DNA from 2 places in the Nocardia sp. NPDC051463 genome. Region 1 is predicted to be linked to the other one. Evidence: riboswitches for the same ligand, from Rfam matches in the RefSeq annotation. Region 1 holds a riboswitch; the other holds the start of a gene.

Region 1 (5,136 bases):
GCAGCGGCGATGGCGCACCGATCGATGCCGTCGAACCCGGCGGCATCTTCGGCTATGTCCCGCTGCTCACCGGCGGCAGCGCCGACTTCGTCGCGCGGGCGTCCGAACCGAGCGTGCTGATCCGGCTGCCAGGCGCCCTGGTGCGGGATCAGTTCGCGCAGCCCGATGGCCTGGCCTTCCTCGCGTCCTCGGCGTGGAAGACGATGTCCGGCAATCGAACTCCGATGGCGCCCGTGCTCGGCAGTCGACCCGTCGGCGAACTCGTTTCCGGTGCCGCGGTGTTCGTCACGCCGGAGACGAGTGTGCGCGACGCCGTGGTGCGGATGACCGAACAGCGGGTCTCCTATGTGCTGATCCGATTGCCGCAGGGCGAGTTCGGCATCTTCACCGATCGTGATCTGCGCACCAGGGTGGTCGCGGCCGGGCTACCGGTCGAGGTGCCGATCTCCAGGGTGATGAGCGCTCCGGCCCGCCGGGTGACCGCTGACCTGTCCGCGGAGAACGTGCTGATGGAGATGCTCGAATGCGGTCTGCGGCACATGCCGGTGCTGTCGCAGCGCGGTGCGGTGCTCGGCGTGCTCGAGGACGCCGACCTGCTCGCGGCCTCGGCCAGACAGAGCTTCGTGCTGCGCCGCTCGATCGCCGCGGCCGCGGACGCGCCGCAGTTGCAGCGCGCGGCCCGTGCGATCACCGGAACCGTCGTCGACCTGTTCCGCAACGGCACCAAGGCTTCGGCGACCAGCGGCATCCTGTCGGTCGTCATCGACTCGGTGGTCCGCAAGGCGCTCGAACTGGCGCTCGCCGAGATCGACAACGCGCCCAGCGACGGATTCGCCTGGCTCACCCTCGGCAGCATCGCCCGGCGTGAGGCGATGCCGTCGTCCGATGTGGACAGCGCGTTGTCCTGGGCGGACGAATTATCCCCGGCCAGTGAGCAACTGCGCGCGGTCGCCGCGCGAGTGCACACCATCCTCGATGCCTGTGGCTTGCCCGCGGACAGCAATGGCGCGATCGCCGGAAAGCCGAAGTTCTCCCGTTCCCGCTCGCAGTGGGCGACGGCGGCCGCGGGCTGGCTCGATGATCCGCTGCAGGATCGGGGCCTGATCCTGTCCTCGCTGCTGATCGACGGGCGCGTGGTATGGGGCGACCAAGCCTTGCACACCGTGCCCGCGGCGTTCGGGAGCATGCGCGCCGAGCACCCGAATGCCCTGCGTTTGCAGCTGCTGGACGCTTTGTCGGGGCGCGTGCGGACGCGCTCGCTGCGTGATGTGCTCTCGCGGCGCGGCGGGACATTCGATTTGAAGAGCCACGCGCTGGCTCCGATCGTCAACCTCGCCCGATGGGGCGGCCTGGTCGCGGGTATGACCACGGCCTCGACTCCGGTGCGGCTCGCGGCCGCCGCGAGCGCCGGGGCGCTGCGTGAGCGCGATGCCACCGTCCTCGCGGAGGTTTTCGTCATGCTGCAGCGCATGCGGATGGTGCATCAGATCGAGCAGCTTTCCGCCGGGCGCAGTCCCGGCGACATCATCACGATGTCGGAACTTTCGCCACTCAACCGCAGCCTGCTCAACGATGCCTTGCGGGAAATCGCGGTGGTGCAGCGACGTGTCGGCAGCTTGGGAGCGGCGACCACTTAGAATGGCGTTCGAGATGGCAACTCGAGACGGCGAGGACAACGGGCGGACGGCTGCGGTGCAGTCCGTCGACCGAGCGCTGCTTGTCATGGAGATCATCGCCAAGCTGGGGCAGGCCGGTGTCACGGAGATCGCCGCCGAGCTCGGCGTGCACAAATCTACTGTGTCGCGGCTGGTCGCCGTGCTGGAATCGCGCGGATACGTCGAGCAGCTCTCGGAGCGTGGCAAGTATCGGCTCGGCTTCTCCATCGTCCGGCTCGCCGGATCCACCAGCGCACAGGTCGACCTGGTCGGGCAGAGCCAGGGCGCGTGCAACGAGCTGGCGATCGCCTCGGGCGAGACGACCAATCTCGCTGTCCTGGACGGTAATCGGATCATCAATATCGTCGAGGCGATGGGGCCGGGTTCGATCGCGCTGCGGTCCTGGGTGGGGCAGAGCTGTCCGGCGCATGCCACCTCGAGCGGCAAGGTGCTGCTGGCCGGTCTCGAGCCGAGCGAGATGCGCACACGGGTCGGCGCCAAGCTCGAGGCGTTCACCGGCAACACCCTCACCAAGTTCGCCGACCTCGCCGCTGAGCTCGTCGAGGTCAGGAAGAACGGCTGGGCGAGCGTGCGCGAGGAACTGGAGATCGGGCTGAATGCCGTCGCCGCGCCCGTCTACGACAGCAACGGTGCCATCGTTGCGGCACTGAGCGTTTCGGGCCCCGCCTACCGCCTCGCTCCGGACCGCTTCGCGCACGCCGCGGAACTGACCATCGCGAGTGCCGCGGACATCAGCCGCCGCCTCGGCCACCTCGTCTGACCACCGCCGCGGCCCCTCACCGGTTCGCACCTGCGTCGCAACGCCTGTGGACCCGAGAAAGGCGCGGCAAGTATCGGCCTCTTGCTGTTGACAAGGGCTTGGGGCGGCTCAATACTTAGTTGCGTATAGAGCACCAGTTGCGTGTTACGCAACTTGTTGCTCTATCTGCAACCGAATACCGCCGTTCGACGCGTAGCGGGAGATCTCCACGCCTGTCGTGGGGAGCCGAAGGAGCAAATCCTCCCGGGAATCTCTCAGGCCCAGTACCGCTGCGCACAGGCAACTCTGGAAAGCAGTGCGCACGCACTCGCCGACGGGGCAAACGCGCAGTGTCCCCACACCGTGCGTGAAACTCTCAGGCCATTGGACAGAGCGGGAGGAGCCACCTACGCGCATGCGCCGACGAAAGGCTCCTCATGGCCGAACCTGTCTCCGCCGTCCGATCCGAACTCGACGCATCGCTGCGCGAATTCGATCCTCTCGTCGCGAATTTGATCGACCGGGAAATGGACCGGCAGCAACGCGGTCTGGAAATGATCGCCTCCGAAAACCACGCGCCGCTGGCAGTGATGCAGGCGCAGGGTTCGGTGCTCACCAACAAATACGCCGAGGGTTATCCCGGCCGCCGCTATTACGGCGGATGCGAGCACATCGATGAGATCGAATCACTCGCGATCGACCGGTTGCGCGCCTTGTTCGGCGCCGAATACGTCAACGTCCAGCCGCATTCGGGGGCACAGGCCAACGCCGCGGTGATGCATGCGCTGCTGCGACCCGGCGACGGCATCCTCGGGCTCGCGCTGGACCACGGTGGACACCTCACCCATGGGATGAAGATCAATTTCTCCGGACGGCTCTATGACGTTGCGGCCTATCATGTTCGGGCCGAGGACCATCTCGTCGATATGGACGAGGTACGACGGCTCGCCCACGAGCATCGGCCGAAACTGATCGTGGCGGGCTGGTCCGCCTACCCGCGGCATCTGGACTTCGCCGAATTCCGGCGCATCGCCGACGAAGTCGGCGCATACCTGATGGTCGACATGGCGCACTTCGCCGGTCTGGTCGCGGCGGGGCTGCATCCCTCGCCCGTGCCGCATGCGCACGTCGTCACCTCCACCACCCACAAAACCCTCGGCGGACCACGCGGCGGATTCATTCTCGCTGTCGAGGAATTGGGAAAGAAGCTGGCCTCGGCGGTCTTCCCCGGACAGCAGGGCGGGCCGCTCGAGCATGTGATCGCGGCCAAGGCCGTCGCCTTCAAGATGGCGGGTGAACCGGCGTTCGGTGATCGCCAGGAACGCACGCTCGCGGGTGCCCGGTTGCTGGCCGAGCGGCTACTCGCCGCGGATTGCCACGCGGCGGGGATCAGCGTGGTCAGCGGCGGTACCGATGTGCATCTGGTGCTCGTGGACCTGCGCGACTCCGAGCTCGACGGCCAGCAGGCCGAGGATCGGCTCGCCGAGATCGGAATCACGGTGAACCGCAACGCGGTTCCGTTCGACCCGCGCCCGCCGATGGTGAGCTCCGGTCTGCGGATCGGCACACCGGCGTTGGCGGCCCGCGGTTTCGACACCGCGGCATTCGCCGAGGTCGCCGATATCATCGCCGCGGCGCTGTGCTCGGCGCAGCCGGTCGAGGAGTTGCGCGCGCGAGTCGATGCGCTGGTCGGCCGGTTCCCGCTGTATCCCGGTCTGCGTGGGCAGGCATGACGGTCAGCATTTTCGACCTGTTCCGGGTCGGCATCGGGCCGTCGAGCTCGCACACCGTGGGACCGATGCGCGCGGCCGCCCGTTTCATCGAACAGCTCAAAACCGAGGGCCGACTGCACGATACGACCGCTGTGCGGGTGGAGCTCTACGGATCGCTCGGCGCGACCGGGCGCGGGCACGGCAGCATCGAGGCGGTTGTCGCCGGACTGTCCGGGGAACGGCCGGAGACCGTCGATCCGGAGGTGGTGGCCGCCACCACCTCCGAGGTGCGGGACGCGGGCACGCTGCGGCTCGGTGGGGTGCATCCGATCGGGTTCGCCGTGGAGGAGGACATCGAGCTGCTCTGGCGAATCAGGCCGGCCTTCCACAGCAACGGCATGATGTTCCGCGCCGCCGATGCCGAAGGGCGGGTGCTCGTCGAGCGTCGCTTCTACTCCGTCGGTGGCGGGTTCGTGCTGGACGAAACCGAGATCGACCGGCCTGCCGAGACGGGAACCACCGTCGGGCACCCGTTCGCCTCGGCCGCGGAGCTGCTTGCCCACACCACCGCTACCGGGCTGTCCATCAGTGAGCTGATGCTGGCCAACGAAATGACCTGGCGCAGTCCGGATCGGATCCGGACCGACCTGCTCGAGATCTGGAAGGTCATGCAGGACTGCGTCCAGCGGGGGGCGTCGACGGCGGGTGTGCTGCCGGGCGCACTCGCCGTTCGACGGCGTGCGGCAGCGCTGCGCGAACGATTGACCGTCGAAGCCGACGACACCGACCCGCTGCGAGCGATGGAGTGGGTCACCCTGTTCGCCATGGCCGTCAACGAGGAGAACGCTGCGGGCGGCCGGGTCGTCACCGCGCCGACGAACGGCGCCGCGGGCATCATTCCCGCTGTGCTGCACTATGTTCAGCAGTTCGTCACGGGCCCGAATGACGACAGCGTCATCGATTTCCTCTTGACCGCGGGTGCGATCGGGCAGCTCATCAAGGAGAACGC
Region 2 (5,136 bases), on a different contig from region 1:
CTTCCCGGACATCACCATCTCGAAGATTCGTTTCCTCGAGGCCGAGGGTCTGATCCGGCCGGAGCGCACTCCGTCCGGATACCGCAGATTCTCGATTGCCGACTGTGAACGGCTCAGGTTCGTATTGACCGCGCAACGCGACCAGTACCTGCCGTTGAAGGTGATCAAGGAGCAACTCGAAGCGATCGACAGCGGTGCGGCGACGCTCGGTGTGCGGGAAGCCCGCGCCCGGGCGCACGCCGTCCGTGACAACGAGGTCGCCACACCCTCCGAGAATGGTCGTGCCGCGCGCGGCGCGAGTGTCAGCGCGCCACGCAGGCTGGGTGTCGTGCCCGGTGAGGTCTCGCCGGACGAGCTGCGATTCGATCACGAAATCCGGCTCACTCGTGCCGATCTGCTGACCCAGGCGGATATCGACGAGAAGTTCTTGAACGACTTGATCCGGGCGAATCTGATCACCCCCGGCACCGCGGGCTTCTTCGATGCCGAGGCGGTGACGCTCGCACGGACCGCCAAGGCGATGGCGGAATTCGGTCTGGAGGCGCGGCACCTGCGCGCCTTCAAGCTCGCCGCGGACCGGGAAGCGGCACTGGTTGCCCAGATCGCCGCCCCGATCGCCAAGAGTCGCGATGCCGGCGCCCGTGCCCGCGCAGAGGAGACCGTACGTGAGCTTGCCGCGCTGTCGCTGACCCTGCATACCTGCCTGGTGAAAGCGTCGGTGCGGAACTCGCTCGGCGGCTGAGCCTTCGGTGCATCGCCGCTCGTCACGGCCGCAGCGGGTTCCACTCCGACAACACCGAGATTTCGGCTGTGCACACGGATCGCTCGACCCCTTCGCGTTCGCTTAGACTCGGTGGTACGGCGAGCTCTGCGGTAGTCATGCCGGGTGGCCGGCGGAGGTATTGGGAGGCAGTGCGATGAGTGAGCGCAGCGAGCGAATCATGTCACAGGGCGCTTCGCGCATGCCGGAGCTGAGCGTTAGCGAGGCACAGGCATGAGTGAAATGCGCGTGATCGGCATTCGTGTCGAGCAGCCACAGAACCAGCCCGTGCTGTTGCTCCGTGAGGCGTCCGGCGATCGGTATCTACCGATCTGGATCGGACAGGCCGAGGCGACTGCGATCGTGCTCGAGCAGGAGGGGGTGACCCCGATTCGTCCGTTGACCCACGATCTGATCAAGATCCTGATCACCGACCTCGGGCACACCCTGAAGGAAGTGCGGATCGTGGATCTGCAAGAGGGCACCTTCTACGCGGATCTGGTCTTCGAGAACGATCTCCGGGTTTCGGCGCGGCCGTCGGATTCGGTAGCGATCGCGTTGCGGGTGGGTTGTCCGATCTATGCCGAGGAACCGGTGCTCGAGGAAGCCGGATTGGTCATGCCGGATGAGCGCGAGGACGAGGTCGAGAAGTTCAAGGAGTTCCTCGAATCGGTGTCACCCGATGACTTCAAAGCCACGGACAGCTGAGGGATTTCGAACTTTCTTTTAGACCTCAACTACAGGTCGAGACTCTTACCGCGCGTCGCGTTTGGTCGGACGATGCCGCTCCCGGGACAATCAGAGGGAGTAACCTCGATAGTTGGGCCACGTCCGTTATGACTGGGTGTATGTGGTCAACGGAGCCGGGACATTGATGAGGCCAAGGCGTCGGCGAAGTAAGGGAGTGGTCAGTGGCAGAGCAATCGCAGGGAGTGGTACAGCCAGGCCTGTTCCCGGACGATTCGGTACCTGACGATCTGGTCGGTTACCGCGTTCCCAGCGCATGCCAGGTAGCCGGGATCACCTATCGGCAGCTCGACTACTGGGCGCGCACCGGTCTGGTTGTGCCGTCCATCCGGAGCGCCGCGGGATCGGGCAGTCAGCGGCTGTACTCGTTCAAGGACATTCTGGTCCTTAAGATCGTGAAGCGACTGTTGGACGCGGGTATCTCGCTGCAGAACATCCGTATCGCCGTCGACCACTTACGCAGTCGCGGCGTGCAGGACTTGGCGGGCATCACGCTGTTCTCCGACGGTACCTCGGTGTACGAGTGCACCTCGGCCGAGGAGGTAGTTGATTTACTGCAGGGTGGGCAGGGCGTTTTCGGCATCGCGGTGAGCGGTGCAATGCGCGAGTTGACCGGCGCAATCGCCAACTTCCCAGCCGAGCGGGCGGTCAGCGGCAGCGCGAGTGAGCGCCCCGAGGACGAACTGTCGTTCCGGCGCAAGGCGCGGATGAACCAGAAGACCGGCTAGAGATTCAGCAGGCCGGCTGGAGATTCCTGGGAGTGCCCGTCGCATGCGGCGGGCACTTTGCTTTGTGTGGAACGTGACGAGGGCGACACATCAGGGGTCCGGTGGCGCGGTTCGTTGCGCGCGCGGCATAAACTAGCGGTGCGTCGCCGCCGTGCGGGAGAGTCCCGGCCTTCAGAAGAGTCCGGGCGCCGAAGGAGCAGCACCTCCCCGTCAATCTCTCAGGCAACAGGGACCGTACGGGCTTCGACGCCTCTGGAAAGTGGTGACCGCTGCAGACAGCGCACGGTCACCCGCCCATGGGGAAAGGGGGCGCACCCCGAATCTCTCAGGCTCCACGACAGAGGGGGAGGGCTGGTATCCGTCGACCGTAACGGTCGACCCGCCCGACCTTGGGAGCTGCTGCCGTGACTCGATCATTCGCCGACCGCCATATCGGACCCGACCGGGACGAACTCGCCCGGATCCTGGACGTCGTCGGCGTCGGTTCGTTGGAGGAGCTCGCCACCACCGCCTTGCCCGCGAGCATCCTCGACGGCTCCGGCCTCGACGTGCTCCCGCCCGCGGCCACCGAGCACGAGGTGCTGACGGAGCTGGCCGAGCTCGCCCACTCGAACGTCGTCGCCACTTCGATGATCGGTCTCGGCTACTACGACACGTTGACTCCACCGGTGCTGGTGCGCAGTTTGCTGGAGAATCCGGCCTGGTATACCGCCTACACGCCCTACCAGCCCGAGATCAGCCAGGGCCGCCTCGAAGCGCTGCTCAACTTCCAGACCATGGTGTCGGATTTGACCGGCATGGAGGTCGCCAACTCCTCCATGCTCGACGAGGCCACCGCGGCTGCTGAGGCGATGACGCTGCTGCGCAGGGCGGGCCGGTCGAAGTCTGAGCGGCTGCTGATCGACACCGACCTTTTCCCGCAGACCAAGACCGTGCTGCACACCAGGGCCGAGCCGCTCGGCATCGAGATCGTCGAGGCCGACCTCTCCTCCGGCCTGCCCGACGGCGAGTTCTTCGGTGTGCTGGTGCAGATTCCCGGTGCGTCGGGCCGGGTCGTGGACTGGGCGCCGCTCACCGAGGCGGCGCACGAGCGCGGTGCGCTGGTCGCCGTCGGTGCCGATCTGCTTGCGCTGACGCTGATCACGCCGCCGGGGGAGCAGGGCGCGGACGCCTGCTTCGGCACCACCCAGCGGTTCGGCGTGCCGATGGGCTTCGGCGGACCGCACGCCGGATATCTGTCGGTGCACTCCAAGCATGCGCGGCAGTTGCCGGGCCGGCTGGTCGGCGTCTCCGTCGATGCGGACGGTTCGGTCGCCTACCGGCTGGCACTGCAGACCCGTGAACAGCACATTCGCCGTGAGAAGGCGACCTCGAATATCTGTACCGCCCAGGTGCTGCTCGCCATCCTGGCCGCGATGTACGCCAGCTATCACGGTCCCGACGGGTTGCGGGAGATCGCACGGCGGGTGCACGGCCATGCGCGGGCCATCGCCGCCGGCCTCGACGGCGCCGTCGTGCACGACAGCTTTTTCGACACAGTGCTGGTGCACGTGCCCGGCGGCGCGGAAGCCGTTGTGGCGAAGGCGAAGTCGCGTGGTATCAACCTGCGACTGGTGGACGCCGATCACGTCGGCATCGCCTGTGATGAGGCCACCACCACGGGGCACGTCGCCGCCGTGCTCGAATCCTTCGGTACTGCATTGTCTTCCGAGGCTGCGGCCCCGGCGCTCGCGGGCGGATCGATCGAGACCCGTGCCTCCGAATACCTCACGCACCAGGCCTTCACCAGCTATCACACCGAGACCGCGATGTTGCGTTACCTGCGGCGGCTGTCGGATAAGGATATTGCCCTGGACCGCAGCATGATTCCGCTCGGTTCCTGCACCATGAAGCTGAACGCGACCGCCGAGATGGAGGCCATCACCTGGCCCGGCTTCGCGCGGGTGCATCCGTACGCGCCGGTGGAGGATGCATCGGGGCTGTTGCGGGTGATCCACGATCTGGAGAGCTGGCTCTCGGCGATCACCGGGTACGACTCGGTGAGCCTGCAGCCGAACGCGGGCAGTCAGGGTGAATACGCGGGGCTGCTCGCCATCCGGCGGTACCACCTGGATCGTGGTGACACGCACCGGGATACCTGCCTGATCCCGTCCAGCGCGCACGGTACCAACGCGGCGTCCGCGGCGATGGCCGGGCTGCGCGTCGAGATGGTGAAGTGTCGTAACAATGGTGACGTCGACCTGGACGACCTGCGTGCCAAGATCGCCGACCACGCCGACCGGCTCGCCTGCATCATGATCACCTACCCGTCCACGCACGGCGTGTACGAGCACGAGGTCGCGGAGCTGTGCGCACTGGTGCACGACGCGGGCGGTCAGGTGTACGTCGACGGCGCGAACCTGAATGCGCTTGTCGGACTTGCCCGTCCGGGTCGCTTCGGCGGCGATGTGAGCCACCTGAACCTGCACAAGACCTTCTGCATCCCGCACGGCGGGGGCGGTCCAGGCGTCGGCCCGGTGGCGGTGCGCTCGCATCTGGCGCCGTACTTGCCCGGCGATCCGCTGGAAACCGGTTCGCATGCGGTGTCGGCCGCCAAGTACGGCTCGGCCTCGATCCTGCCGATTACCTGGGCCTACATCCGGATGATGGGCGCCGACGGTCTGCGCAAGGCCACGCTGACCGCGATCGCCTCGGCCAACTACATTGCCCGCCGCCTCGACGAGCATTTCCCGGTGCTCTACACCGGCGAGCACGGCATGGTCGCCCACGAGTGCATTCTGGATCTGCGCGAGATCACCAAGCAGACCGGCGTCACCGTCGATGATGTGGCAAAGCGTCTGGCGGACTACGGTTTCCACGCCCCGACCATGAGCTTTCCGGTCGCGGGCACCCTGATGGTGG

Evidence for each region. A riboswitch is a leader RNA that binds a small molecule or an ion and turns the genes downstream of it on or off. The one in region 1 is predicted to bind glycine.
Region 2: another riboswitch for glycine. It lies ahead of gcvP (aminomethyl-transferring glycine dehydrogenase); the one in region 1 lies ahead of glyA (serine hydroxymethyltransferase).

Annotation. Positions count from the first base shown of each region.
Region 1 is NZ_JBFBAB010000010.1:34,114-39,249, forward strand. Features, by position in the region: gene AB0M74_RS15765 (putative nucleotidyltransferase substrate binding domain-containing protein) at 1-1,637, shown strand, start outside; gene AB0M74_RS15770 (IclR family transcriptional regulator) at 1,651-2,436, shown strand; glycine riboswitch at 2,712-2,817, shown strand; gene glyA (serine hydroxymethyltransferase) at 2,853-4,148, shown strand; gene AB0M74_RS15780 (L-serine ammonia-lyase) at 4,145-5,136, shown strand, end outside.
Region 2 is NZ_JBFBAB010000005.1:64,893-70,028, forward strand. Features, by position in the region: gene AB0M74_RS10195 (MerR family transcriptional regulator) at 1-742, shown strand, start outside; gene AB0M74_RS10200 (bifunctional nuclease family protein) at 995-1,468, shown strand; partial or broken gene AB0M74_RS10205 (MerR family transcriptional regulator) at 1,696-2,235, shown strand; glycine riboswitch at 2,380-2,480, shown strand; gene gcvP (aminomethyl-transferring glycine dehydrogenase) at 2,640-5,136, shown strand, end outside.